Regions from separate parts of the Roseibium sp. R5 genome, predicted to be linked through region 3. Evidence: predicted binding sites of a transcription regulator. Region 3 holds the regulator's gene; each other region holds the start of a gene.
The links. The regulator LexA, encoded in region 3, represses DNA repair genes until DNA is damaged. The targets are predictions, from matches to a motif close to TGTTCNNNNTGTGTTCNG.

Region 1 (7,473 bases), 1.1 Mb from region 3:
CAATCAGGAAGATCAGAAAATTGCGCAGGCTTTGCGCGGCAAGACGGCGTTTACCGGTATCTTCAAGCACTTCGTAGAGTGCGCGTTTATAATCATGGCCGGGCACAGGCTGTCCTGTTTGCAGTGGACTGAACTTTCAAAAGACATAGCCGAAGTTTCGAATTGCGCAAAATAATCGTGTGGAAGCGCAAGTGCATATCTGCAGACCGGCAAGCTGCACCAAGAGCAATCACAAAAGGGGCGGAAGACTTTGCGCTCCCGCCCCTTTTTAAGTTCCGTGTGCTGTCAGGTCAGTTTCAAAGACCGGCCAAATGCGCCTCAATCGCAGAAACGGCACTGTCGGCTTTCGCCCCATCCGGGCCGCCAGCCTGTGCCATGTCCGGACGGCCACCGCCGCCACGACCGCCGAGCGCCTCAGAGCCGATCCGCACCAGATCCACGGCACTCACCTTTTCGGTCAAATCCTTCGTGACCGCGGTGACAATCGCCGCTTTCCCATCTTCCGCAACGTTGATGAGCACAACCACACCGGACCCGAGCTGGGTCTTGGCGTCGTCCGCCATGCCTTTCAGGTCCTTCGGGTTGATGCCTTCGACGGTGCGCGCCATCAGTTTGAAACTGCCGGCATCCTTAACCGGCGTTCCGCCGTCCGCGCCGCCGCCCATTGCGAGCTTCTTGCGCGCATCAGCCAGTTCTTTTTCCAGCTTGCGCCGTTCCTCGACAAGCTGAGCAACACGGGATGGAACATCCCCAGCACCCACCTTCAAGATCCCGGCAACTTCCCGCAGGCGTTTGTCCTGTCCATCGAGATAAGCCCGCGCTTCAGCGCCGGTCAACGCTTCGATCCGGCGGACACCGGCAGCAACGGCACCTTCTGAAACCAGCGTTACGAGGCCAATATCGCCGGTCCGCTTCACGTGCGTTCCGCCGCAAAGCTCCAGTGAATAAGGCTTGCCCTTCTTATCGCCATGAAGCGCTGTGCCCATGGAGACGACGCGGACTTCTTCGCCGTATTTCTCACCGAAGAGCGCCATGGCGCCAGCCTCGATCGCGTCATCGACCGCCATCAAACGGGTTTCGACAGACGCATTCTGCAGGACGATCTCGTTGGCGAAGGTTTCGACCGTTGCCAGCTCGTCATCACTCACCGGCTTCGGATGCGAGAAGTCGAAGCGCAGCCGGTCCGGTGTTACCAAAGACCCCTTCTGCGCAACGTGTGTTCCAAGCACCTCCCGCAAGGCTTCATGCACGAGGTGAGTTGCCGTGTGGTTGGAGCGGACAGACGACCGGCGATCGTGATCGACTTTGAGTTCGAGGGCAAGGCCCGGTGTTGCGGTGCCTTCTTCAACCGTCACCACATGCACAAAGAGGCCGTCCGCCTTCTTTTGTGTATCAGTGACGATGATTTTGACACCTGGCGCGGTCATCACACCCGTATCGCCGACCTGACCACCGCTTTCACCGTAGAACGGTGTCTGGTTGAGAACGACAAAACCGCTTTGACCAGCTTTCAGCTCGCTGGTCTCCGCGTCATCTGCCGCCAAGCCCGCGATGACACCTTCCGCAACCTCGGTCTCATAGCCGAGGAAGTCGGTGGCACCATACTTTTCTTTCATGGCGAACCAAACGGCTTCGGTTGCCGCACCGCCTGAACCGGACCAGGCCGCACGCGCTTCCGCTTTCTGGCGCTCCATGGCGGCATCAAAACCGTCCGTATCGACGGTGATGTCCCGGACCCGCAACGCATCCTGCGTCAGATCCAGTGGGAAACCGTAGGTGTCATAGAGCTTGAAGGCCGTTTCGCCGTCGAGCTGACCACCAGCGGTCAAATCTTCGGTTGCTGTGTCCAGCAATCCAAGGCCGCGCTCCAGCGTTTTGCGGAACCGGGTTTCTTCCAGCTTCAGCGTTTCGGTAATCAACGCTTCGGCCCGTGTCAGCTCTGGATAGGCCCTGCCCATTTCACGGATCAGCGACGGGACCAACTTGTGCATCAGCGGCTCGCGCGCGCCCAACAGGTGCGCGTGACGCATGCCACGGCGCATGATCCGGCGCAGAACATAGCCGCGGCCCTCGTTCGACGGCAGCACGCCGTCGGCGATCAAAAAGCTGGTGGAGCGCAGGTGATCCGATATCACCCGGTGGCTCGAAAGTGCATCACCGGACGCCTCAACACCTGTTTCGTGCTCCGAGGCGGAGATCAAGGCGCGGAACAGGTCGATGTCATAGTTGTTGTGGACGCCTTGCAGAACGGTCGCAAGACGCTCAATGCCCATGCCGGTGTCGATGGACGGGCGCGGCAAATCGAGACGCGCGTCCGGTGTTTGCTCGTACTGCATGAAGACGAGGTTCCAGATCTCGACGAACCGGTCCCCATCTTCTTCCGGCGTTCCTGGAGGGCCGCCCCAGATGTGGTCGCCGTGATCGTAGAAGATTTCCGAACACGGGCCGCATGGACCGGTGTCCCCCATGGTCCAGAAATTGTCGGAGGTCGGGATGCGGATGATCTTATCATCGGACAGACCAGCGATCTTTTTCCAGAACACGGCCGCATCATCGTCTTCTGCATAGACAGTCACCAGCAGGCGGTCCTTCGGAAGACCGTATTCCTTGGTGATCAGGTTCCAGGCCAGCTCAATCGCACGTTCCTTGAAATAGTCACCGAAGGAAAAGTTACCGAGCATTTCGAAAAATGTGTGGTGGCGCGCCGTATAACCGACATTGTCGAGATCGTTGTGCTTGCCGCCTGCGCGCACGACCTTCTGCGCGGTAACGGCCCGGCTGTAATCCCGCGTCTCCAGACCTGTAAAGACGTTCTTGAACTGGTTCATGCCCGCATTCGCGAACATCAGCGTCGGATCATTGCGGGGAACCAGCGGGCCGGAGTCGACCACCTCGTGGTCGTTGGCCTTGAAGTAATCCAGAAATGCGGAGCGGATTTCGTTTACGCCGGTCATTCACGTCTCGCTTAGATCCGGACCCGCGTCTGGGTCCTAAAGAAACATCGACAAAGGTGCGTGGCAGAGAAACTCCTTGCGCACCGGAACAGCCTTTTAACTTTCGGCACACGGTGTGTCCAGCGGTCTCAGCCTGAGTTTCTGCGGTCCGGATCGAACTTTTGAGTGCCGTCTGAAGACGCAAACACGCAGGTACCCCTGTTCGACAAAAGGCCCTCCCGGATCAACTCAGGGAGGGCCATTTATCTTCTTAGAACACCGGGCCATCGCTTCAACAAGCGAAAGGTTCCGGTATCAGCACGGCACGAACCTAATCGTCGTCTTCTTCACCGCCTGCCGGATCGATGATGGCCTCGGCAATGAGACCAGCGTTCTGGCGGATGGCCAATTCGATCTCGTCAGCGATCTCTTTGTTGTCGCGCAAGAACTGCTTCGAGTTTTCCCGACCCTGACCGAGCCGTTGGCTGTTATAGGAGAACCAGGCACCGGACTTCTCGACAATGCCGCCCTTGACGCCAAGGTCGATCAACTCGCCCATCTTGGAAACGCCTTCGCCATAAATGATGTCAAACTCGACCTGACGGAATGGCGGGGCAAGCTTGTTTTTGACCACCTTGACGCGGGTCTGGTTGCCCACAACCTCGTCCCGGTCCTTGATCGCGCCGATGCGGCGAATGTCAAGACGGACGGATGCGTAGAACTTCAAGGCGTTGCCGCCCGTGGTGGTTTCCGGAGAACCGAACATCACGCCGATCTTCATGCGGATCTGGTTGATGAAGATCACCATGCAATTCGACTTGGAGATCGACGCCGTCAGTTTCCGCAAGGCCTGGCTCATGAGACGCGCCTGCATCCCCGGCAGGCTGTCCCCCATCTCACCTTCAAGCTCAGCTTTAGGTGTCAGCGCGGCGACCGAATCGATGACCAGCACATCAATCGCACCAGACCGGACAAGCGTATCGGCAATTTCCAGAGCCTGTTCCCCGGCATCCGGCTGGGAAATGAGCAGGTTGTCGATATCAACACCCAGTTTGCGGGCATAAATCGGGTCAAGCGCATGCTCGGCATCAACGAACGCACAAATGCCGCCGGTCTTCTGTGCCTCGGCCACCGTGTGCAGAGCCAGTGTCGTCTTACCGGAGGATTCCGGTCCGTAGATCTCGACAATCCGGCCTTTCGGCAGACCGCCAATACCAAGGGCGATGTCCAGACCAAGCGAGCCTGTGGAGACGGATTGTACCTCCACGGCCTGCCCCTGGCCCATTCGCATGATGGAGCCTTTGCCAAAGGCCCGTTCGATCTGGCTGAGCGCTGCGTCGAGCGCTTTTGTCTTGTCCATCTGGCTGCTTTCTACGAGACGAAGTGTACTTTGCGACATGGCTGAACGCTCCTTATTCCATGATGGACGCGCTGTTTCAATCCGCTCCTTTGTACCTATTTTGTTCTCATTTTTCAAGTCACCAAAACCGATTGGTATATAATTGGATTTTGCCGTTTGTTTCCAATATGTTCTCACATCGACACTTAAAGAATAACGCAAGGTAAGTTAAATTTGGAACATTCGGAGACCGGGCATCTTGAGAGAATCACGGAGCGGCCGGCTGGTTGCGAACAAACACGCGATCTGCTAGCCCGCCGGTCTTCAAATTTTCTGCAGGGACGTCCAAGCTGAAATGGCACTCCCTCGCCTTTATCGATGTGATGATGACAAACGTGTCCCCTTCCTCTACCCTACCGGTCTTGTGTATCGGCGCGATCCACCACGATACGCTTGCCCATGGCAGCGAGGTCTATTGCCCGGAAACGTCAACACCGGCGAAGCTGACAGCAAAGCCCGGCGGAGTTGCGACTAACATTGCACGGACACTTGTTCGGCTGGACATTCCAACCGGGCTCGCCGGGGCAATTGGAGCCGATGGCGCGGGTGCGAGCCTATCGGAACAACTGACCGCCGATGGGATCGAACTTTACACTCTGGAACGTGCCGGATTTTCGACGGGTCAATACATAGCCTTTCACAATCCGGACGGATCGCTCGCGGCTGCAAGCGTGGATGACAGGGTGTTAAGTGAGGCTGCTGCTGATCTCTTTGACCCGATCTTCGTGGCAATTTCAGGACCGTTGAAAACCGGGCTGTGGTTTATGGATGCAAACCTGCCGGATCTGCTCTTGAAGTCCGTTTCTGATCGCGCGCCTGAAGGCAGACTGGTCGCAAACGCTGTTTCCAATGCCAAAGCCACCCGGCTGCTGCCGCTTCTACCGAAACTCCATTGCCTGATGCTCAATCGCGGCGAAGCGCTCGCGATGACCGGTAAGACCCCAGAGACATCGAGCGAAGACCTGCTCCGCGACCTTCAACGCCGCGGCGCGAGGCGCGTCGTCCTGACCAATGGCAAATCCGATGTGCTTGTCCTCAACGAAGAGGCAATCACCGCCCATGAGACCCTTGCAACCCAAATCGTTGACGTGACCGGTGCCGGAGATGCTTTGACCGCCGGCACAATTGCCGGTCTCAGCCGGGGGTATCCTTTGAACGATGCCGTTCCGCTCGGGCTTCGGGTCGCCGCCATCACACTGAAAAGCACCGGAGCCCTGGCAGAGGGATTATCATGGGACGCCCTGGCAACCCTGGATAAAATTTGACCAGATGGACAAATGCCGCACTTGGCGGCTTCAATTCCAATGTCTATAAGGCGCAAAATTCTCCCGGCTCCGGCCGACTTGCCACACATCTAAAAGGCTTTTGCTTGTGACACAAACCGCCCAATCCGCCGCTTTGAAAAGCCTGATCGTCTACAGCGACGAAGTCCGTGATGCGCTCGCCGCCAACAAGCCGCTCGTTGCGCTGGAATCGACCATCATCACTCACGGCATGCCGTTTCCGCGGAACGTGGAAACAGCCCGGCAGGTCGAAGCTGATATTCGGGACAACGGTGCTGTTCCGGCAACGATTGCCATTATGGACGGAAAGATCCATGTCGGGCTGTCCGATACGGATCTCGACCGGCTTGCCCAGGCCGAAGATGTCATGAAGTGCTCACGGGCGGATCTCACTTTTGCACTTGCCACTGGCCGCTACGGCGCAACAACGGTGGCCGCGACGATGATGGCGGCGCACGCAGCTGGCATCAAAGTCTTCGCAACCGGTGGGATCGGCGGTGTGCACAAGGGCGCAGAGCAAAGCTTCGATATCTCGGCGGATCTCGATGAACTCGCCCGCACGCCTGTCTGTGTCGTATGTGCTGGCGCCAAGGCGCTTTTGGACATTCCGAAAACCCTTGAAGTTCTGGAAACAAAAGGCGTTCCGGTTGTTGCCTACGGGACTGACGAATTGCCGGCCTTCTGGTCCCGCGAAAGCGGCCTCAGCGCTCCCTACCGTCTTGATACGCCAAACGAGATCGGTGCGCTTTTGAAGGTGCGGGAGAACTTTGCAGATCATGGCGGTGTGCTGATCACCAACCCGGTCCCGGAGACAGATGAAATTCCCCGCGATGAAATGTCAGGTTTCATCGACGCGGCCATCAAGACAGCAGCTGAGCAGAATGTGACCGGCAAAGACGTCACACCATTCGTCCTCGGCAACATCCTTGAGCTCACCAATGGCCGCAGCCTCGACACCAATATTGCGTTGGTGCACAACAATGCGCGTCTCGCCGCAAGAATTGCCGCCGAACTGGTCTGATCAGGCTTTACGAAGAGGCCGGTGTTTCATTGGCCTCTTCCCGTTTTTCCAGGGCTGAAATCAGCTTTTCCATATCCCTGAAATGAATATCCTGTTGCGGGAACGGGATTTCGATGCCCGCTTTTCCAAGCTCATTGTAGATCGTGAAGTAAAGGTCCGACTGGGTGGTCAGGATATTGTTCACATCCTTCAAATAGCAACGCAATTCCAGATTGAGCGCACTGTCTCCCATCCCGATGAACAGGACGAACGGATACGGATACCGCGCAATCGTGTAATGCGCCCGGGCAGCACCAATTAGAATTTCTTTCACTTCTTCCAGATCGCTCCCGTAAGCGACCCTGATCGGCAGAATCAGACGGCCAGTCTTGTTGCTCAGGGTCATGTTTCGCACCGTGCCGGCAATCAGATCCGAGTTCGGAATGATAACATCGTGACGATCAAACGTTTCGATCCGCGTCGACCGAACAGAGATTTTCCGCACATAACCCGACTGCCCTGAGACTTCGATCCAATCGCCTTCCTTGATCGGGCGTTCGACCAGCAAAATGATGCCGGAGACAAAGTTGGAGACGATTGTCTGGAGGCCAAAACCAATGCCAACAGACAGCGCACCGGCGACCACTGCGAGGCTGGAGAGATTGAGACCAGCGGTGGAGACCGCAATCAACGCCGCCAGCGTCAAGCCGACATACCCGGTTCCAGTGACGATGGCTGTCTGCGCACCGATGTCCATACGCGTTTGCGGAAGAACGGACGTCCGCAAAAGCCGTTTCAGCCAGCGCGTGACCAAAACCCCAGCACCGAAGACCACGATCAAGATCAGCAGCGTGTCAA
Region 2 (7,473 bases), 2.5 Mb from region 3:
TGCGTTTGCGCGCATCTTCGGCCGTTGGCGCCCAGGCCGTCACTTTTTCAAGAAGCGGATCATAGAACCGGGTGATCACCGCCCCTGAATAGGCGGTCCCGCCATCGAGGCGAATACCGAAGCCGGTCGCGCCGCGATACGCGGTGATGCGGCCATAATCCGGAATGAAGTTCTGCTCCGGATCTTCCGTGGTGATCCGGCATTGCAGCGCATGACCGTTGAGGCGAATGTTCTCCTGCGCCGGGACACCGCTCTCCGGCGTTCCGATCTTTTCACCATCGGCGATGTGGATCTGTGCCTGGACGATATCGATGCCGGTGACTTCCTCGGTCACCGTGTGCTCGACCTGCACCCGGGGATTGACCTCGATGAAATAGATCGCGCCCGTGTCTGCATCCATCAAGAACTCGACAGTGCCCGCGCCGCGATAGTTCACCGCCCGGCCAATTTTCAGACCGTATTCGCAAAGCTCTGTGCGCTTGGCATTATCGAGATAAGGCGCTGGTGCCCGCTCGACCACCTTCTGGTGGCGCCGCTGGATCGAGCAATCCCGCTCGAAGAGATGAACAACGGTTTCACCGTCCCCAAGGATCTGGACTTCGACGTGGCGCGCCCGTTGAACCAGTTTCTCCAGATAAATCTCGTCCTTGCCGAAGGCGGCCTTGGCTTCCCGCTTGGCAGCCAGCACTTCCTTTTCAAGGGTCGCTTCATCCGGAATGACGCGCATGCCCCGGCCACCGCCGCCCCAGGACGCTTTCAGCATCACCGGGTAGCCGATCTCCAGAGCTTGTTTCTTGATCTCATTCAAATCGTCAGGAAGCGGGTCCGTTGCCGGCATGACCGGCACGCCAGCCTCGATTGCCAGGTTGCGGGCGGCCACCTTGTTGCCCAGACGGCGCATTGTCTCGGATTTCGGTCCGATAAAGGTGATCCCGGCCGTTTCGCAGGCGTCCACGAATTCCGGGCTTTCCGACAACAGGCCGTAGCCCGGGTGGATGGCATCAGCGCCGGAATGTTTGGCAACACGAATAATCTCGTCGATGGACAGATAGGCCTCGATCGGGCCAAGCCCCTTGCCGACCTGATACGCCTCATCGGCCTTGAACCGATGCAGAGCCAGTTTGTCTTGCTCGGCATAGATCGCAACGGTCTTCAGACCGAGTTCGTTGGCAGCCCGGAAAACCCGGATTGCAATTTCAGACCGGTTCGCAACGAGAATTTTTCTTATCGCCAAACGCCCACTCCCCCTAATAATCCGCAACATGCAAGGCACATTTCGGCAAGATTTCTACTTACGTCGAAGCCAATTGAAAAGGGGCAGCATGCTTGTCCTTTTTCCAGAAAGTGAAATATTTTTGCTCTGACGGCGATAAACGTTGGAAAAATGGGCACAAATCCTACGCCAGGGGATGAGCACTTATGGGAGATTTTTCTGCTGGCGGCCCGCCTCACTTCGCAGTGCGAGCGCCAAACCACGCCCCAATCTGAAACACTCTCCCGTCACCGACGCGGAAAATCGTAAACACCCGGGAGATTTTTTAGGCGCCCAATTGGTCTTTCGAGAAGACAACCTACCAGATCGGGTAGGAACAAATCAAAAACATGATCAAAACACCGATTCGTCAGCGATTCGTTCTGCATGTGTCCATGGTTAATGGCGAAAGGCGCAGCATGCCCAAAAAACGAATCTTTTTTTGGTTTGGAGATTGACAGGCTTTTTGCCCCAAAATTCAGACTCAAGGTGATTTGGCGCAAATCCCTGAGCAGATTCAGCATTTCGTACTGAAAGATGGATTCAAATCCACATTTCGTAGGGAACAAATCCTGAATCCCCAAGAGTCCGCGATTCGGTTTCGGTTTGTTCCAGAGTCGTTCTCCACAACTTTCTAGATACACATTGATCCAACGAAGGAATAGCGAGAGCGCGTCGAAAAAGGGCAGGACAGAGCCACAACCCCTATGCTAGACACGCGCATCCGAGTTCAGGGCATGTGCCTTGGGAGAGCAGGCCGCCAGAACGGCGCGCCAAACACTGAGATTTCTGACCGCATCACCTCTATGTCCCGCCCCCAAACCCTGCAATTACCGCCGAGCGCCCGCTCCCGCACGGTCACAGCCGTGCTTGGGCCAACCAACACCGGCAAGACGCACCTTGCGATCGAGCGCATGCTGGCGCAGCCGTCGGGCTTGATCGGTCTGCCGTTGCGGCTCTTGGCACGGGAGGTTTATGGGCGGATTGCCGAACGCGCCGGAACCGATGCCGTTGCCTTGATCACCGGCGAAGAGAAGATCATTCCGAAACAGCCGCGGTTCTGGGTGTCCACGGTTGAGGCAATGCCACTCGATCTGAACACCGAGTTTGTTGCTATCGACGAAGTGCAGCTGGCCGGCAATCTCGACCGCGGCCACGTCTTCACGGACAGGATCCTGAACTTGCGCGGCCGCTCCGAAACACTCCTTTTGGGATCTGCCACAGCACGCCCGCTTCTTGAAAGGCTGATCCCGGGGCTGAATGTTGTCACCCGTCCGCGCATGTCGATCCTCTCCTATGCCGGATCGAAAAAGGTCTCCCGCCTGCCCGCACGATCAGCAATCGTCGCGTTTTCATCCGATGAGGTTTACTCGATCGCCGAACTTTTGCGCCGCCAGCGGGGCGGAGCGGCGGTCGTCCTTGGCTCGCTGAGCCCAAGAACCCGGAATGCGCAGGTCGACCTGTTCCAGAACGGCGATGTCGATCATCTGGTAGCAACTGACGCAATCGGCATGGGCCTGAATCTGGATGTCCATCACATCGCCTTTGCCGGCAACCGGAAATACGACGGGTATCAGTATCGCCAGCTGACGCCTTCGGAAATGGGTCAGATCGCCGGACGGGCCGGTCGCCACACAAAAGACGGCACCTTTGGGGTCACCGGCCGCGTCGATCCGCTGGACGATGATTTGATCGAACAGATCGAAAGCCACCATTTTGACAGCCTGAAAGTGCTGCAATGGCGCAACAGTGCTTTGGATTTTTCATCCACCAATGCATTGCGCCGCAGCCTTGACTTGCCGCCTCGGGAAGAGGGTTTGGCCCGCGCGCCTACAGGCGACGACATCACGGCGCTTGAACATTTATTGCGCGATAGCGCAATTTCTGACATGGCAAAGGGCGCAAAATCAGTAGAACTGCTATGGGATGTGTGTCAGGTCCCCGATTACCGGAAGATCGCCCCGGCCAATCATGGGGACCTTCTGGCAACCATTTACAACCACCTGATGCGCCACAATGCGATTGAAGATGACTGGTTCTCCCGTCAATTGGCCTTCGCAGACCGTGTAGATGGTGATATCGACACACTCGCGAACCGGATCGCTCACATCCGGACCTGGACGTATGTTGCGAACCGCCCTGACTGGCTGGCCGATCCGGCCCATTGGCAGGACGTGACCCGCGGCATAGAAGACAAACTATCTGACGCCCTTCACGACCGGCTGACACAGCGGTTCGTGGATCGGCGGACAAGTGTATTGATGCGACGTTTGAGAGAGAACGCAATGCTGGAAGCGGAAATTACATCGAGTGGGGATGTGCTCGTCGAAGGTCAGCACATCGGAAATCTGCTTGGCTTCCGGTTTGCCCCTGATGCGGCGGCCGAAGGCCCGGACGGAAAAACGGTCCGTGCTGCCGCACAAAAAGCCCTGACCACGGAAATCGAATCCCGTGCGGAAAAGCTTGGCAAATCAGAGAACAGTGATTTTGTCCTGACATCGGATGGCGCCATCCGCTGGCGCGGTGAACCGGTGGCCAAATTGTCCCCGACCGACGATGTTCTGGCCCCGGCAGCTCTGCTCTTGGCCGACGAGCACCTGACAGGCCCGGCGCGCGATACCGTACAAAACCGCCTGGATCTTTGGGTCAAGGCCCAGGTTGATACTCTTTTGAAACCACTGATGGACCTGAAGTCAGGTGAAGGGCTTGAGGGCTTGGCGCGCGGTATTGCGTTCCGGATTGTCGAAGGCCTCGGCATCCTGGAGCGTCAGGACGCGTCTGACGAAATCCGTCAGCTGGACCAGGACATGCGCGCGTCCTTGCGCAAGCACGGTGTTCGCTTCGGCGCTTACACAATTTTTGTTCCGGCACTTTTAAAACCGGCTCCAAGCCAGTTGCTTGCCCAGCTTTGGGCCCTGAAGCACGGCGAGCTGGACATGAACGGCATGGAAGAGCTGCCGCAGTTGTCCGCTTCAGGCCGGACATCCATTCCGGTCAACCCGGAAATCCAGCCGGCGCTCTACAAGGTCGTTGGGTTTCGCGTGTGCGGCCCGCGGGCTGTGCGTGTTGACATCCTGGAGCGTCTTGCCGATCTCATCCGGCCGCTGATTGCCTGGAAACCGCTCGACAGTGAAGTCGCTCCCCCGGAAGGGGCAATCGAAACCGGTGGCGGCTTTACCGTGACGGTTGCGATGACGTCTTTGCTGGGCTGTGCCGGCGAAGATTTTTCCGCTGTTCTGAAGTCCCTCGGCTACCGTCTTGAGACCAAGGAAGTGCAGCGTCCGGCAGCACCAAAAGCCGAGGCGACAGAACTGACGCCAAACACAGCCGAACCCGCTGCAGTTGAGGACACACCTGCGACAGAGGAAGAGGCGCCTGCCGAAAGTGCTGAGACCGAAGCTGCTGCAACGGAAACAGCAGAAACCTCTGACACTTCTGCAGCAGAACAAGCTGCCGAAGAAGTGCCTGCGACTGCCGACGCTGAAACGTCCGCAGAGGCACCAACTCCAGAAACCGAGGATGTCCAGACGGCAGAACCAACGCCGGCCGGCGAACCGGAAATGGAAACTGTCACCATCGAAATCTGGCGCCCAGGCCGTCACGACCGCCGCCCGCGCGGCCGTCAGGACCAACGCCGGGGTGGTGACAATCGCAAGCAGCAAGGTCCCAAAGGCGCTCCAGGAGAACGCCGCCACGGTAAACCTGGCAAAGGCGGTCCGAACAAGGGGCGCGCCGGTCAGAAACCCTTTGATGGGGGCAACCGCCGCGACAAAGCACCGAAAGACAAGCCGATCGACCCGAACTCGCCTTTTGCAGCCTTGATGGCGCTGAAGGAGAACATGGGCGACAAGGACAAGAAGTAATTCCGGGCGACGATCAAAAGTCGGCTGCCGCCTCAAATCAGGGGAGCCTGCGTGTCGACAAGTGGCTCTGGTATGCCAGGGTCACAAAATCCCGTTCCCTTGCACAGAAACTGGCTGCAGGCGGACATGTCCGGATCAACAAGGACAAGATTTCCTCCGCCAGCAAGACCATCAAAACCGGCGATGTTTTAACCATTGCCTTGGAACGCCGTATTCTTGTTTTGAAAGTGGTTGCACTTGGCTCCCGGCGCGGACCTTACGAAGAAGCAAAAAAACTCTACGAAGACCTGTCTCCGCCACCGCCGCCAAAGGCCGAAGCGCCACCTCCCCCCCCTGGCCAGAGGGAGCCTGGCAGCGGGCGGCCAACAAAACGTGACCGGCGCAAAATGGATGCTTTCAGGCAAGAGGATGAACACTAAAAGCTCTATGGGCCTGATCCGTTTTATGAATCTTGAAAAAAAGGAAATAGCTTTCTCAAACAGAGCTGCGATGCGACCTGTTGAACGCTTGCACCCGCCTGCCAAAAGCGATACCCAACTGCAATAATAAAGGCAGCAGAGGTCAGAGCCTGCGCATCAAACCGACGCCAGATGACTGCATCCGGTTACAACTTTCGTACCCGATGCTCTGACTAAAGAGGATTGCGATGACCTACGTCGTCACAGACAACTGTATCAAGTGCAAATACACCGATTGCGTTGAGGTGTGTCCAGTTGATTGTTTCTATGAAGGCGAAAATTTCCTCGTCATCAACCCGGACGAATGCATCGACTGCGGTGTTTGCGAGCCGGAATGTCCGGCTGAAGCAATTCTTCCGGATACGGAACCAGGTCTCGAGAAGTGGATCGAAATCAACGCCGAATATTCGGAAAAATGGCCGAACATTACGGAAAAGAAAGATCCAATGCCCGATGCAGATAAATTTGACGGGCAGGAGAACAAACTGGAGAAGTACTTTTCTCCAAATCCGCCGGCATGATTCGCTTATCTGAAGTTGCGATAAATTCGTAAATCTCGATATCCGCAACCTGAGATAAGTTCAAAACACTATTGACTACAGCTGCCTGAGCGGAAACTTCGCTCGGGCCTTAATGCCGTTTCGCGCCCGCGAAAGAGTTCCTCTTTAATTTTCCACAAGAGTATGTTACATTGTTTCGATAGTCGCCAACCACGAGAATAACCCCAAAAACGGAGTCGTGCTTACGTGTCCCGTGATCTTGATCTTCCGGGCCGCGAGTGATCCCGACAGCTTATGTATACAAGCAAGGTTCTAGAGTGGAATTCGACGACTGACCAGCCCGACACGCCGCATATCAACAGGCGTTCCAAGATTTGGACGTCAAAGCGATTGCGTGCCGCACAAACAAGGACCGTTTCAGCGGTCCATTTCTGGTCTGATATAGACCGCTAACTGCGCAGGAGAAACTACGAGTATGGCAACAAACACCAAAAAGACCGCGCAGCGTCAAGGTTTCAAGACTGGCGAGTACATCGTTTACCCGGCTCACGGCGTAGGCCAGATTACCGCCATTGAAGAACAAAACGTAGCAGGTCACTCTTTGGAGTTGCTCGTTATCGTTTTTGAACAGGATAAGATGACACTTCGCGTCCCGGTCGCGAAAATCGCATCTGTGGGAATGCGGAAGCTCGGCGACCCGGCTGCTGTCAAGAAGGCACTCGAAACAGTCCAGGGACGTCCGCGCATCAAGCGGACAATGTGGAGCCGCCGTGCCCAGGAATACGAAGCGAAAATCAACTCCGGCGATCTGATTGCAATTTCGGAAGTTGTCCGGGACCTTTTCCGCTCGGAGAGCCAGCCGGAGCAGTCCTACTCCGAACGCCAGCTTTACGAAGCTGCCCTGGATCGTATGGCACGCGAAATTGCCGCAGTGAACAAATGCTCGGAAACCGAAGCAATCAAGGAAATCGAGCAGAACCTCGCGAAGTCACCAAGCCGCATTAAAGCAGCCGCCGCAGCTGCTGCCGCGGCAGAAGATGGCGAAGATGGCGACGACACTGAAGAGGCCGCCTGAAAGGCTGCTGATCGCTGATCTTTCATTTGCGAAAAGGCCCGGAGCAATCCGGGCCTTTTTCTTACGTCCAACGGCGAGCACCCCTCTTCGAGATCAACGGGCAGTCATATCGAAACGCTTTCACGCCCGCTGATCTAGACCGCAGCAATTCTCTCCCCTCCTGTCACGACATTGTGCGTATTCGTGCGTCCGTGCGTTTTCGAAGTGATCTATTCTGACTTTGGGTCCGTAGTATCACTAACGTCACGCCTGGAGTGCTACATATGTCCACGTCTATGAGTGAAAGAAGGCATTTGGTGAAAGCGGCGATGAAAGCGCCGTATTT
Region 3 (7,473 bases):
CCTGTCCTTTGCTCGCCCTTGCGTCAGGCAGCCTGATCGGCAATCCGGGCGAGGGATTCGTCGCGGCCGAGCGCAACCAGCACGTCATAAATACCAGGGGAGGTGCCCCGGCCGGTGAGAGCAGCGCGCAGTGGCTGGGCGACTTTGCCGAGTTTCAGATCCTTGTCTTCCGCATAGGCTTTGACAGCCGTCTCCAGCGGTTCCGCTTGCCAGTCAGCAACGCCAGAAAGCACGCCGTTCAGATCGCCCAGAATCGCCCGGGCGTCGTTTGTGAGGATCTTGATCGCCTTCTCGTCATTCTCGAGCGGACGCTGGCGCCACAGGTAGGAGGCGCTGTCAGTCAATTCGACAAGTGTCTTTGCGCGTTCCTTCAGGCCGGGAAGGGCGGTCAGAGCCGTTTGGGCATTGGCCGCGTCCGACACCCATTCCAAGACAGCTGCCCCATCGTCCGCATGGGCAAGGTAGACCTTCCAATGCTCCAGCAGTTCAGCATCGTCGGTTGCACGCATGTAATGGCCATTGAGATTTTCCAGCTTCTTGAAATCGAAGCGCGCTGCCGACTGACCAACGGCATCCATGCCGAACCATTTGATCATGTCCTCAAGTGACATGATCTCTTCATCACCATGGCTCCAGCCGAGGCGCGCGAGGTAATTGCGCATGGCTTGCGGCAGATAACCGAGGGCCCGGTAGGCCTCGGCTCCGGTCGCGCCGTGGCGTTTGGAAAGTTTGGCACCGTCCGGCCCGTGGATCAGCGGGATATGCGCCATTTTCGGCACGTCCCAGCCGTTGGCATTGAAAATCAGCGTCTGACGGGCGGCGTTGGTCAGATGGTCGACACCGCGGATGATATGCGTGATGCCCATGTCGTGATCGTCGACAACCACGGCCAGCATGTAAGTCGGCGTGCCGTCAGATCGCAGGAGAACAAAGTCATCAAGATCCTTGTTCGGGATCACCACACGGCCTTGAACCATGTCGTCCACGACCGTTTCGCCGTCTTGCGGAGCCTTCAGCCGGATCACCGGATCAATGCCTTCGGGGGCTTCGGACGCATCCTTATCGCGCCAGGTGCCGTCATAGCGCGGCGGGCGTCCTTCGGCGCGGGCCTTTTCGCGCATGGCCTCGACCTCTTCCGGGGTTGAGTAACACCGATAAGCCGTGCCGTTTTCCAGCATCTGGTCAACAACTTCCTTGTGGCGGTCGACCCGGGAGAACTGGGAGATCGGTTCGCCGTCCCAGTCAAGACCAAGCCACGAAAGGCCATCCATCAGCGCATCGACCGCTTCCTGTGTGGAGCGGGCCCGGTCTGTGTCTTCGATGCGCAGCAGCATCTTGCCGCCGTGATGCTTGGCGAAGAGCCAGTTGAAGAGAGCGGTGCGGGCGCCGCCAATATGGAGAAACCCGGTCGGGGATGGGGCGAAACGCGTGACGATATCTTGTGCCATGGTGCTTTTTGAAAGTCTCTGTCAGAATGAGGCGCGGGTCTGCGCCTGACGGATAGTGGCGCGGTCTTAGCATAGGCAAGCCTATGGCAAAATAGGCTTTGCTGCGATCGTTAAACCCGGCAGAAGGAGCGCGGGTGGCACGGGAGGCGAAACCAGACGCTGATGATGACAACTGGGCTGTCCCCGGCGCTCCGGTCAGTGACCCTTCATTTATATCGTCAAACACGGATAGCAGGCACCTGCCCGCCGAGGCGTCGCCCTGGATCGCGTTTCTGAGAGCCCGGAGAGAATACAAAGACCGGTCAATTGATCAGCGCACCGGTTGGACGGGAACGGCGGACGATTGGGAGCAGTTTTGGCAAAAGCAGGGTCTTTTGTGGACGGGCTTTTCCTTCAGCGCCGGGATTTTCCTCTACAGCTTGTTGCCTGAGGAGCCGAGTTGGCTCGTTCTTGGTGTGCTATTCGTTTTATCAGCTGGTTTTGCTGGCTCCCACGCTATCCGAACGGGGCTGCCGCGAATTTTGACCCTTTTGCTCGCCCTTTTTGCAGGGCTCAGCATTGCAACACTCCGAACAGCTGCAGTGGACGCACCCCGGCTGGCGGAGCCGATGACTGTTCTGTTGCGCGGTGACGTCCTGAAGGTGCAGGAAACCCGGTCCGGCAAGCGGCTTGTGGTCCGCGTCAGAGAAGTTGATGCCAGAGAAAATACTGAGGGGCGGTTTGCAAACCGGGTCCGGCTGCGCATACCGGCAGATACGGGCATTGCGCCCGGCGACTGGATCAAAGTCCGGGCCCGGTTGTTTCCGCCTATGGGTCCTGTGGTGCCCGGCGGATATGACTTTTCCTTCCGCGCCTATTTTGACGGTATAGGCGCAAGCGGCTTCAGTTACGGCGCGCCAGAGATCGTCGCGGGACCTCCGAAATCTCACGTTCTGCAGCTGGTTCGCAAAGTAAGTGCTTTGCGCCAGCACTTGGCAGCGCGGATATCTACGCTTTTGCCGGAAGGCCCGGAAACGGCTCTTGCGGTTGCACTCTTGGTGGGCGATCGCAGCAGTATTGATGAGAAGACCGAAGAGAGCCTTCGGGCTGCCGGCCTGGCACATATTCTGGCAATTTCTGGCCTGCATATGGCGCTCTTTGCAGGCGGTGCTTATGCTGTGTGTCTTGGCGCCCTAGCACTTATCCCAGGCCTTGCGTTGCGCTGGCCGATCCACAAGGTTTCAGCCGTTCTCGCCCTTGTCGCGGCAGTTTTTTATCTTCTCCTGTCCGGGGCTTCAGTCGCCACGCAAAGATCCTTCATTATGATTGCGTTGGTTTTTTTGGGGATCATGACCGGACGCCGGGGTTTGACGCTGCGATCGGTCGCAATCGCCGGCCTGTTCTTGCTTCTACTCGCGCCGGAGCGCCTGTTTTATCCAGGTTTTCAGATGTCGTTTGCGGCCGTGATCGCACTGGTCGCCGTTTATGATCTTTGGCGGTCGCATCAAAAGAGAAGAAGGTTGCTTGTCTCATCAGCAAACGGGCTCTCTTGGTTATTGTCCGGCGCACTAAAATGGGCCACCGGTTTGTTCGTGACGGCCCTCGTCGCCGGGATCGCAACCGGCATTGTCGGTGCATACCACTTTTCCCGGATCGCGCCCTTCGGACTGGTCGGCAACATGCTGGGCATGCCGGTCTTTTCGATCATCGTGATGCCAATGGGCGTGGTGGCACTGGTCCTGATGCCGTTCGGTTTGGCGGCAATCCCGCTCAAGGTCATGAGCGCTGGTCTGGCGGTGCTGATCCAGATAGCGGAGTTCACAGAACAGATCGCGCCTGACTTCGGCCGAATGGGAAGTCTGACCGGACTGTCTGCCGCTGTTTTATTGGCCGGTTTCTTTGGCCTGCTGCTCGCCCCGGGCCGTTTCCGGATGATCGGTTTGGGTCTCGCACCTGCCGGAATTGCGCTCGCGGTAATATCGCGCCCGCCGGATGTCTATATTCCGGCAGCAGGGTCTCAATTGGCTGCCCGGGATATCGACGGGACCTTAGCGTTATCCAACGCCAGAAGTTCTTTTGCCACTGAGACTTGGTTCGAAGGGGAGGGAGTTTCGGTCGAGACGATTAAATCGCACAAGATGAAAGACGATCAGCGCGCTTGTGACCCTTTAGGCTGTGTTGTCCAGGCGTTCGCAGCAAGGGCAGAAGTTGGTGAGGAGCGGATTCCAATCACCATCGCCCTACCGAAGACCCGGAATGCCCTTTTTTATGATTGTCAAAAGGCAGATATGATCGTGACCGATATGATCGCGCCAGAAACCTGCAACGTAGCCGTTTTCGACCAGGATATCAGAAAGGCGCGCGGTGCCATTTCCATCTGGCTGGACCAGGCGTGTCGAACAGGCACCTCAACAAAAGACCAGATGATCGAAAACGGGGTGAGAATAGAATCTGCAGTTCAAAGAAAGAGTGAGGTGTTGCCGCCGATAACGCAGCCGCAAACCACACCCGCACGGACCAGAGCTCCCAGCGCAGCTGTTTGCCAAACGCAAATAAAATCAGTCAAATACGCCAAGCCAACGCCTCCGCGGCCGTGGCACAAGCAAGGCACAGTCACACGCTCAAGCTTGCGCGCATCTGCTGACTAGAGCTGATGGTAGTACCTACAAACCCGCAGTAGCAGGCAACTCTTGAAAATGCCTGCCAGTCTCGAAGCTTCAGTATCGGCGGAACAGGGAAACAAGTTTCCCTTGCACACGGACACGGCCCGGTCCGAAAATACGCGTCTCGTAGGCGGGGTTGGCGGCCTCAAGCGCGATCGACGCGCCTTTTTTACGCAGCCGTTTGAGTGTCGCTTCCTCATCGTCCACAAGGGCCACGACGATGTCGCCGCTGTCCGCGCTTTCTGTTCGGCGGATCAAGACGGTGTCGCCGTCCAAAATGCCGGCCTCAATCATTGAGTCCCCGCGCACTTCCAGAGCGTAATGCTCACCCTTGCCAAGGAGTTCTGGCGGGACGCTGATGGAGTGGCTGTGGGTCTGGATTGCCTCGATCGGAACACCGGCCGCAATCCGGCCCATGACCGGTATTTCCGTCGATGCTGCATCAGGTTCTGGCGCGGGGGCAGGGGCTGGCGCCGGTTTGCCGAGCGATCCTTCAATCACCTCTGGCGAGAAGCTCCCCCTTGGACGCGGCGCACCCAGGCCCGGCGCGATTGAATCCGGCAAGCGGACCACTTCCATGGCGCGGGCTCTGTTGGGAAGCCGGCGTATGAAGCCGCGTTCTTCCAGGGCGGTTATCAGTCGGTGAATGCCGGATTTTGAGCGGAGATCCAGGGCATCTTTCATTTCATCGAAAGACGGCGGAACCCCCGTTTCCTTCAGTCTCTCGTGAATGAACATGAGCAGTTCGTACTGCTTGCGCGTCAGCATACTGCGGTTCCTCGCCCTGAGTTTGGTTTCGCCTGAGAATCGCTCAGTACAAATCGAGAACATTCTACCTGTTCTCATTGTGTTCTGCAAGGGTAAACGTTCTCTTACTGTTCTGCTGTAGCTGTTAGGGAATGTAATCCCTTGAGACATGTGTGAACAAAACATGATTCTCAAATTTGGTGTAAGGTGCTACAATTGGTTATGACGGCATTACCAGCTCAACCGCAAATATCTGCTACACTTTTTAGTGTTGTTCTGCTCCAATGCGCTCGAGGCGTGTTGGAGGTCTTTATGAAGTTGTTTTATTCCGTCTATCGCTAAAGGCGGGGCGGCAAAAGGATGCATTTGAACGCAGAAAGGTAGATGGTACAGAATTTAGTAGGGAATAGTGGCTTCGGGACGTTTTTTCCAAGCAATTCACTTTTGATCATCGAAGCAATGATTTCTTTTTCGTGCCAGAAGACAGTGGCAAAACAGGATTGCCGGACTTTTTGATAACCGGTTGGATCGCCCGCGACAAAGAAGTAAAGGAGCGGACCGCTCCGTGGGAAGGGTTGGCGCCAACTAAACACGATTCTTGGCAAGCATCACTTATACTCATCGACCCCCGTCATCATGATGACGGGCAGAAAGTTGCGTTCGAAAACCGTCCAGCAGATGTTGGCCAGCCTGTACCTATTCTGGCATCACTTGCTCGATATCTCTCAGATAAAGGGCCTGAAGAACCATTCACTGTTGATGCATTTCCTATTATTCAGGCGCGGTCGTTTTCACGCTTCGCCGCTGATCATCAGGGGCAAATCAAATACATTTCATATGATGTGGCCGTTCCAAATATGTTTGGAAGCCCCGACGATTTTTCGAAGGAGTGAGCTACCTCCCGAAATTAGGACACTGACGTAAGCTACGATTTGTTGTCTGCTGGTCTTCGAGAACAAGGAGATCAGAGATGTCGAAACGCAAGCAGCACTCGCCGGAGTTCAAGGCGAAAGTCGCCCTGGCAGCGTTGAAGGGCGAAGAGACGGTATCGGAACTGGCGAGCCGCTTCGGGGTTCATCCGACCATGATCCATCAATGGAAGCGTGCCCTGCTGGAAGGCGCCTCGGACGTGTTTGAACGTGGCGGCAAACGAAAGCCGGAGATTGACGAGGACCAGGTGAAGGAGCTGCACGCCAAGATCGGGGAGCTGGCCGTCGCCAACGATTTTTTGTCCAGAAAGCTCAAGCCTTGGGGCGTGAAGTGAGGCGCGGCATGATCGAGCTGGGACATCCCGAACTGTCGGTCGGCAAGCAGTGTTCTCTGCTGTCGATCTCGCGCTCGTCTTTCTATTACACGCCGAAGGGCGAGAGCGAGATGAACCTCGCGCTGATGCGCGAGATCGACGAGCAGTTCCTTGAGACGCCGTTTTTCGGCGTCCGTCAGATGACCTGGCACTTGAAGAACGAAGGCCATCCGGTGAACGAAAAGCGGATCCGGCGGCTGATGCGGCTTATGGGTCTGATGCCGATCTACCAGAAGCCCAATACAAGCAGGCCGGCCAAGGGACACAAGATCTGGCCATATCTGTTGAAGGGATTGCGGGTGGAGCGGCCGAACCAGGTTTGGGCGTCTGACATCACGTATTTGCCGATGCGCCGTGGGTTCTTGTATCTCGTGGCAATCATGGACTGGTTCACCCGCAAGGTGCTGGCCTGGCGGATCTCCAATACGCTGGAGGCCGATTTCTGCGTCGAGGCGTTGAACGAGGCGGTCCACAAATTCGGTGCACCGGAAATCATGAATACGGACCAGGGATCGCAGTTCACCTCGTTTGCATGGACAGACCGGCTGCGGAGGATCGGCGTGCGCATCTCGATGGACGGCAAAGGACGGTTCCTCGACAATATCTTCGTCGAGCGGCTGTGGCGCACGCTCAAATACGAGTGTGTTTATCTGCACGCTTGGGAAACCGGCTCACAGGCCCGGGACAGTGTCCGAAAATGGATGAATTTTTACAACCAGAAGCGTCCGCACACCGCCCTTGGCGGCAAACCGCCTGCCGTGATCTACTGGCAGCGCATTGAACAAAACCAACTCCCTCTCGGTGATGTGAACATCACCTGTCGGGCAATGGATCAGCAGGTGCAGAGAGTAGCTTAAATTACGCCAGATCCTGTCCAACGGATGGGGAGTAGCTCAGAGCTCACTGAACTGCGGGACACTGCAAATGTTGCTCGCGTGCGAACAAAACTGGAAAGTGACGACGCTATAAATACAGAAGCTTCCCAACTTGATGAAATAGCATCGCACGTTGAAAGAGGCGGGGGGAAAATCGTGGCTCAAACTAAAGACGGTCAGAAGTACAACTCAGATGATCACGCGGCCTCAGAAGAAATTGACACTGAAGGAGCAGAAGCCGAAACACCTTCCTTCTGGGAGCGTATAAAGCAATCACTTGATCGGATCTTCTAATGACCAGATCTTTTGCGTATACAGTATTATTCGTAACTACAGTTGCCTTAGTTGTGCTGTCGGTTGCTAAACCTGAGTATCTTTCGGACAGCAATGATTTCCTAAAAGAATTTGTAAATCATGAGTTCTTGAACATTCTTGGAGTTATATTGGCAATAACTCTA
Region 4 (7,473 bases), 400 kb from region 3:
GCGAAAAGCGGGTTTTTCTCCTGGCGCAGTTTCAAGCTGCGCTCCCCAAACCTCTTTGCCGCGTTGACTGTGGCGCTCTTGTCGAGCGGTTCTCAATACGTTTCAAATGAAGCTCAAGCGCAAGAGACGGCAAAACCGAATGTGCCTTGCACGTGCCGCTATCAGGGTGAGGACTACAGCATCGGCGACTCCATCTGCTTGTCCAGCGGCTCCAGCCCCAAAATGGCGACATGTTCGATGGTTCTGAACAATACGTCCTGGAAGATGAGCAACGCCCCCTGCCCGCAAGCCCTGGAGATTCCGGAGGTATCGCCCATTCAACAGGCGTCACCGGACGATTTGGCGGATACACCGATCCTTTGATTAACAGCGATTGGGCACCGCCTGCAGAAAGCGTGCGTTATTGTCTTACAACGTCGTTGCTGTGTGTCGGGAGGGCTTCACGCGGTCAAAGCCGCGTTGCGCAAATTACTGCGTTGGAACCTGCTGAGCCGTCAGCATATCCGGACGGTTGTTTTCGATCCATGTATCAGCCAGGGACCGTGCTTCTGCACGAACCGGTTCCGGCGCGACGGCAAAATACTGCTCATGCAGGTTGTTGATCCAGGTTGTGTCCTGGCCGGTTGCTTGTTTACGGGCAACAGTCAACCACATCAAACCACGAGCTTTTTTCTTGTCTGAAGATCCAAGAGAGTAAAGTGTTTCGCCGAGTTTGGCCTGAGCACCGACATGGCCTTTGAGCGCAGCAAGATTATACCAGCGCACCGCCATCCGGCTGTTGGTCTCCCGGTACATTTCCCCAAGATGAAACTGGGCGGCTGCATCCCCGTAATAAGATGCCGCGTGGGTAAAGATCCTGCGGGCTTGTCCTTCATCTTTGATGACGGCGCCATCGATGCCGCTCAGATAATAAGAGCCAAGTGCTACGAAGGCGCTGGAGACAAAAGGTGCATCCGGGGAATCCGGGCTGTCATTGCCGTGATCCCGGACAATCTGGCTATAATATTGAAAGGCCTTGTAGTCATCTTCCTGCACACCGTCGCCCTTGGCGTACATGTCACCAAGCTTCCAGGCAGCCATGGTCTGCCCGTTTTCTGCGGCATATTTCAAAGACGAGATCGCTGCTGTTTTATCACCAGAGTAATACTGGCGGGCACCAGTGCGCAGAGCTTCATTGGGCGACATGGTTGACGGATTGATCGGTCCGGGCGCAGCCGGCTGGCCGTCAAACGCCTCTGACGGCACTGTTGCCATCATCAAGGCGAGCACGCCGACAACGGCCCCGCTGACGCTTAAGTGCTGACGATGTGTCTTCTTGCTGTACATCCCGTTCACACTATTCTCCCGCGAACGATATCCATCGTCACGGGCACATATCCCATTCATCTGTTACACCAAGCTGATGCTTGAATGTTTGACACCTCACCATGCGTCTTGAAACGATTGCGTGATGTCCCAAATGTGAGCGATCAATCTGGCCTTAGTTGGGCTGCGCGCCCTGCCCCAGCAAAACCGCCGTAACGCATTGAACCATCGCGCAACCTGGCATCTGTTTTTGTGCCGAGCGCTACGTGTTGATCCACTCGTGTACCGCAATCATGGCCGAACATGGGCATCAAGCGGCTCCATGAAGGCACCGCAATACTTTGCCGCCAAGTGTTGCTGAATAGGCACAATTTGCCGCCCCTCCTCAGACCCAATCGAAACACACGCAGGTTGACGATCGGTTTCCATATCTTCAAAAGGCCTCGAGTGATGCCAATTAGCGTCAACGCTGGGGAAAACGGGCGCTTTTGGCCAATTTCCTTGGCTGTTCTATGTTTGTACTTCAAACTGAACTATGATTCGGTGTAGGACCGGCGTGATCAGATGCGCGGTCAGCGCAGTTTAATAAAACCAGGTACCCATCAGGCGATACGCAATGAGCGGAAAAGACGATCTTTTTGCAGGCAATGCAGCTGTTTCCAATCCGGTTGGATCGGAACCGGCACCAGCACCCAAGCCTGCGCCAACGCCTGTTGCGGATCTCTCTGAGGCACGAAAGAAGTCACAAGCTGCTGCCGAAAACAGCGATTATTCAGCTGCCGATATTGAAGTCTTGGAAGGACTGGAGCCTGTTCGCAGGCGTCCGGGTATGTACATCGGCGGCACGGACGAAAAGGCCCTCCACCACCTTTTTGCCGAAGTCATCGACAACTCCATGGACGAAGCCGTTGCGGGACACGCAACCTGGATTGATGTCTCCCTTGGTGCGGATGGCTACCTGAACATTACGGACAACGGCCGCGGCATCCCGGTCGATCCGCATCCGAAGTTCAAGGACAAGTCGGCTCTGGAAGTCATCATGACGACCCTGCATGCCGGCGGTAAATTCGACAGCAAAGTCTATGAAACGTCCGGTGGTTTGCACGGCGTTGGCGTGTCCGTCGTTAATGCCCTGTCGGACGAACTGGTTGTCGAAGTGGCCCGAAGCCGTAAGCTCTATCGTCAAATCTTTCGTCGCGGTCACCCGCAAGGACCGCTGGAGCATATTGGCGATACTCAAAACCGCCGCGGAACGATGGTCCGATTCAAGCCGGACGAGACGATTTTCGGAAAGGGTGCGAAATTCCAGCCGGCGCGCTTGCTCAAGATGGCGCGCTCGAAAGCCTATCTCTTTGGCGGCGTCGAAATCCGCTGGCACTGCGCTCCAGAATTGATTTCAGAGAAGGACGAAACCCCGGCAGAGGCCGCCTTCCACTTCCCCGGCGGCCTGCGGGACTTTCTGGAAGAACGGCTCGGCAAGGAACGGCGGGTGGTCGAGGAAGTCTTTTCGGGCCGGACCGACAAGACCGGCAAACATGGATCGGTCGAATGGGCCGTCAGCTGGTTTGCAGGCGACGGGTTCATCAATTCCTACTGTAACACCGTCCCAACCCCGGAGGGCGGCACGCACGAGGCCGGTTTCCGCTATGCGCTCCTGCGGGGCCTGAAAGCCTACGGTGAACTGGTCAACAACAAGAAGGCCTCGATCATTACCGGTGATGACGTCATGACATCTGCCGGCGGGATGCTCTCGGTCTTCATCCGGGAACCCGAATTTGTTGGCCAGACCAAAGACAAACTGGCTACCAACGAAGCAACACGCGTTGCCGAGACGGCGGTTCGCGATGCCTTTGATCACTGGCTGACCGCCTCGCCCAATCAAGCCAACAAGCTCTTGGAATGGGTGATCGACCGTGCCGAAGAACGCCTTCGGCGCCGCCAGGAAAAAGACGTGGCCCGCAAGACGGCCGTGCGCAAGCTTCGTCTCCCTGGAAAGCTCGCGGATTGCTCGACCAGCCAGTCGGAGGGAACGGAACTCTTTATCGTTGAGGGCGACTCGGCGGGCGGATCTGCAAAACAAGCTCGAAACCGCGCCAACCAGGCCGTTTTGCCGCTGCGCGGCAAGATCCTCAACGTCGCCAATGCTGGCCGCGACAAGCTGGTCGCCAATCAGCAGCTTGCGGACCTCATTCAAGCGCTCGGCTGCGGGACCCGCTCCAGCTACGCCGAAAAGGATCTGCGCTACGAGAAAATCGTCATCATGACCGATGCGGACGTGGACGGCGCGCATATCGCTTCTCTGTTGATCACGTTCTTCTATCGTGAAATGCCGGAACTGATCCGCGGTGGTCATCTCTATCTTGCGGTGCCACCACTCTATCGCTTGAGCCAAGGCGGAAAGACCCTCTACGCACGCGACGACATGCACAAGGACGAACTTTTGGCCAGCGCCTTTAAGGGCAAATCGAAGGTTGAAATCGGCCGCTTCAAGGGTCTTGGCGAGATGCTGCCCGCTCAGCTGAAGGAAACCACTATGGATCCATCCAAGCGGTCCCTTCTAAAAGTCAGCGTGGACGAGTTTGCCATTGCGGATACCAATGACACAGTTGAACGGCTCATGGGCAACAAACCCGAAGCCCGTTTCCGGTTCATCCAGGACAATGCTGAATTTGCCGACGACCTTGATATCTAAGGCTCAGGCGGGCAGACCCCAATTGATTCAAAGTGTTATGGGAAGATAGGCATTCAAGTCGCATTTAACTTAAATGCCAACGAAATCATGCGATGTAGAAGTTTTATGCGTATGATCACTCATACACCTAGTTTTATTGCGCATGATTTCGGACCAACCATTAACTGAGTTGGCAAAACGACAAGAGAAATACTGAACATTTCTGATATTTAACCTCACCAATGCATTGACTCACCAGCGAACAAATGTAGGGTGTGGCCAAATCGGCGAAGGGCAGTTCAGGACGAGCTGCTGCCATTAAATCACAACATTCGGGCAAAGCGCTCCATGTCATTTAATACTCTCGGTCTGAGCGAGAAGGTCCTCGCTGCAGTTGATGCGGCAGGTTATAAAGATCCAACAGCCATTCAGGCAGGTGCCATACCTCAAGTCCTGGAACGGCGCGATGTCCTCGGCATTGCACAGACCGGGACCGGCAAGACCGCCAGCTTCACCTTGCCGATGCTGACTCTTCTTGAAAAAGGACGTGCCCGCGCCCGTATGCCGCGCACACTGATCCTGGAGCCGACCCGGGAACTGGCCGCTCAGGTCCAGGAAAACTTCGAGAAATACGGCACGAACCACAAGCTGAACGTTGCCCTTTTGATCGGCGGCGTTTCCTTTGCCGAGCAGGACAAGAAACTCGATCGCGGCACCGACGTGCTGATCGCAACGCCTGGCCGCCTGCTGGATCATTTCGAGCGCGGCAAGCTGTTGCTGCAGGGCGTCGAAATCCTGGTGATCGATGAAGCTGACCGGATGCTCGACATGGGCTTCATTCCGGACATTGAGCGGATCTGCAAGCTGATCCCGTTCACGCGGCAGACCTTGTTCTTCTCAGCAACGATGCCACCGGAAATTCAGCGCCTGACCGAAACATTTTTGCAGAACCCAGCAAGGATCGAAGTGGCTCCGACCTCTTCAACGTCCGAAAATGTAACGCAGCAGCTGAAAGCTGCTGGCGGCAAGGATTACGACAAACGCGCTGCCTTGCGCGAACTTCTGGAAGGTGCTGAAGACCTTCAGAACGCGATTGTCTTCTGCAACCGCAAGCGCGATATCTCAACGCTGTTCCGGTCGCTCGAACGCCACGAGTACAACGTTGGTGCTCTGCATGGCGACATGGACCAGCGCACCCGCATGATGATGCTGGAAAACTTCCGGAAAGGCGCGATCAAACTTCTCGTTGCCAGTGATGTGGCAGCTCGCGGGCTGGACATCCCGGAAGTGAGCCACGTCTTCAACTACGATGTTCCTATCAATGCGGAAGACTACGTTCACCGGATCGGCCGCACGGGACGTGCTGGCCGCAGCGGAACAGCGTATACGCTCGTAACGGAAAGCGATCAGAAGTATTTGCGCGCGATCGAAGAGCTGACAAACCAGTCGATCGAATGGATCGGCGAATCGATCGACTTTGAGGCTGCCGCAGCGGAACGCAAAGCCAAGCGCCGCTCGCCTAAATCGGCCAAGGCAGATTCAAGCAACGACAACGACGCAAGTCAGAGCAAACCAGCGCCGAAAAAGCGTGGCCAGTCACGCCGAAAAAGTGAAGAGCCGGCCGCTGAAACGCAGGTTGAAGAAACACGCTCAAGCAACAGGGTTCAAAAGATTTCTCAGAGATCAGGCAGCAAGCCGCAAAAGCAAGATAACAACGCACCAGCTTTCAGCGAAGGCGTTCATATTCCGGCGTTTCTGCTTCGCGAGCCACGAGCCAAAAAAGCGTCGTAATCCCCAACTAGCGGGAACTCGACCAAAATATTTAACTCGTCCTTAAACGTTACGTCAGATTTTGGATGTTAAGAATTCGGGCCGTTTGGGGTGGCCACCGAAGAAGACTTGACTGAGAGAAAACTGATGTCGGATAAGGACGATCATATCAGGACCATCGGATACGGTGAGTCCGCGATCGGGTACATAAGGAAAAACACCTTACCCGCTTATCCGCGCTCTTATGAACTCTGGTACACCTATTCTGCTGGATACAACCAGGGCCTCAACCGCGCTATCAACGAAGCTGTAAAAGAAAACGGCCGAATCAGCACCGATGAGATGCTGTCCCTCTATGGTCGTTTCTTATCCCCGACACGGCTGGGTGACCGCCTCGATGATGTCGGTTCAAAAGTTTCCCGCGAAGTCGAAGAGATTGTCGAAACACTGAAGCTAAGCGCTGATGCGACATCCGACTACGGTGCCGCTCTCGAGCAGGCCGGCCTCAAGATCTCTGGGATCACCGATCCGGATAAACTGAAGCTTTATGTAACGCATCTGGTCAAATCCACCCAAAATGCGGTTGCATCCAACAGGAAACTTGAAAGCCAGCTGTTGGAATCAAAAAAGCACATTGAGAACTTGCAGTCCTCGCTTGAAGCGATCCGCTATGAGTCTCTGATTGATGAGCTGACAACCCTTAACAATCGCAAGCACTTCGACAATTCGCTCGAGAAGGTAATCCGGAACTCCATAGAGAGTGGCCGTGGGTTTGCGTTGTTGATGACGGACATCGATCATTTCAAGAAGTTCAACGATACGTATGGTCACCAGACGGGCGATCAGGTATTGCGCCTCGTCGCCTTGTCCGTGAAACAAAACATTTCAAGCCAAGACGTTGCGTGCAGATATGGCGGCGAGGAGTTCGCGATCATCCTGCCCCATGCCGGAATGGACGAAGCTGTTGAAGTGGCAGAAAAGATCCGTGCTGCTGTTATGGCCAAGGAACTTGTAAAGCGCTCGACGGGTGAAAATCTTGGACGCATCACGATTTCCGCCGGTATTGCAGCCTACAAGCCGGACGATAACGAGCACACCATTGTCTCGCGCGCCGATGAAGCAATGTATGCGGCCAAGAACGCTGGCCGTAACCTTGTGAAAACCGAAAACGATCTCGAAATAAAAGAAAATCAGGAAAACGTCGCCTAACAACCGACGACGACCTCCTGAAACTATTTCCCGGACCTAGTCCGCAGCGTCCAATCCCATTTGCCAGAAATCCGCTTCCAATCGGCTTGCCTTTTCGAACAATGCCAAAAGCCGCGGATAGCGTGCTTCGGTCAGATAGACGTCCCCTGTCTCGTCGATCCAGTTGGCAAAACCCTTGGCCAGATCCTGATAGGCATCACTGCCATATTCCTGGATCCAGCGGCTGTAAGGATTGCCCTCGGTGGCCGCACCCGCATTCATCAGCGCTGACCCGATTTCGGCGTAGCCGATCACACATGGAGCAAGTGCTGCTTGCAGGTCCAGGAGATCACCGGACATGCCTGCATCCAGAACAAAGCGCGTGTAAGCCATTGTAGGTGTATCTTCCGGGGCACTTTCAATGTTTTCGCGTGTCATGCCCCAGGAGCCGCAAAGCTCCAGATGTAGGTCCAGCTCGACATCCAGAATGGCCTTAACGCCCTCAAGTGACTGACGCATGTCCCCAACAGTCGGGCTTT

Region 1: recA (recombinase RecA) is a predicted target of LexA. The motif match lies at 4,451-4,468, and genes of this name have one in related genera.
Region 2: AC0J4F_RS06575 (helicase-related protein) is a predicted target of LexA. The motif match lies at 1,860-1,877, and genes of this name have one in related genera.
Region 4: parE (DNA topoisomerase IV subunit B) is a predicted target of LexA. The motif match lies at 1,812-1,829, and genes of this name have one in related genera.

What each region holds. Positions count from the first base shown of each region.
Region 1 is NZ_CM146910.1:2,815,584-2,823,056, reverse strand. It holds gene AC0J4F_RS13125 (cyclic nucleotide-gated ion channel) at 1-106, opposite strand, end outside; gene alaS (alanine--tRNA ligase) at 297-2,954, opposite strand; gene recA (recombinase RecA) at 3,265-4,332, opposite strand; gene AC0J4F_RS13110 (PfkB family carbohydrate kinase) at 4,659-5,597, shown strand; gene AC0J4F_RS13105 (pseudouridine-5'-phosphate glycosidase) at 5,698-6,636, shown strand; gene AC0J4F_RS13100 (DUF3772 domain-containing protein) at 6,644-7,473, opposite strand, start outside.
Region 2 is NZ_CM146910.1:1,411,499-1,418,971, reverse strand. It holds gene pyc (pyruvate carboxylase) at 1-1,234, opposite strand, end outside; gene AC0J4F_RS06575 (helicase-related protein) at 2,059-5,115, shown strand; gene AC0J4F_RS06570 (RNA-binding S4 domain-containing protein) at 5,163-5,534, shown strand; gene fdxA (ferredoxin FdxA) at 5,762-6,094, shown strand; gene AC0J4F_RS06560 (CarD family transcriptional regulator) at 6,549-7,148, shown strand; gene AC0J4F_RS06555 (RNA polymerase factor sigma-32) at 7,412-7,473, shown strand, end outside.
Region 3 is NZ_CM146910.1:3,927,139-3,934,611, reverse strand. It holds gene gltX (glutamate--tRNA ligase) at 24-1,448, opposite strand; gene AC0J4F_RS18370 (ComEC/Rec2 family competence protein) at 1,583-4,075, shown strand; gene lexA (transcriptional repressor LexA) at 4,145-4,858, opposite strand; gene AC0J4F_RS18360 (hypothetical protein) at 5,311-5,730, shown strand; one part of gene AC0J4F_RS18355 (IS3 family transposase) at 5,808-6,099, shown strand; one part of gene AC0J4F_RS18355 (IS3 family transposase) at 6,099-6,997, shown strand; gene AC0J4F_RS18350 (hypothetical protein) at 7,309-7,473, shown strand, end outside.
Region 4 is NZ_CM146910.1:3,526,337-3,533,809, reverse strand. It holds gene AC0J4F_RS16620 (hypothetical protein) at 174-317, opposite strand; gene AC0J4F_RS16615 (tetratricopeptide repeat protein) at 469-1,326, opposite strand; gene parE (DNA topoisomerase IV subunit B) at 1,922-3,997, shown strand; partial or broken gene AC0J4F_RS16605 (DEAD/DEAH box helicase) at 4,325-5,411, shown strand; gene AC0J4F_RS16600 (GGDEF domain-containing protein) at 5,894-6,955, shown strand; gene tenA (thiaminase II) at 6,992-7,473, opposite strand, start outside.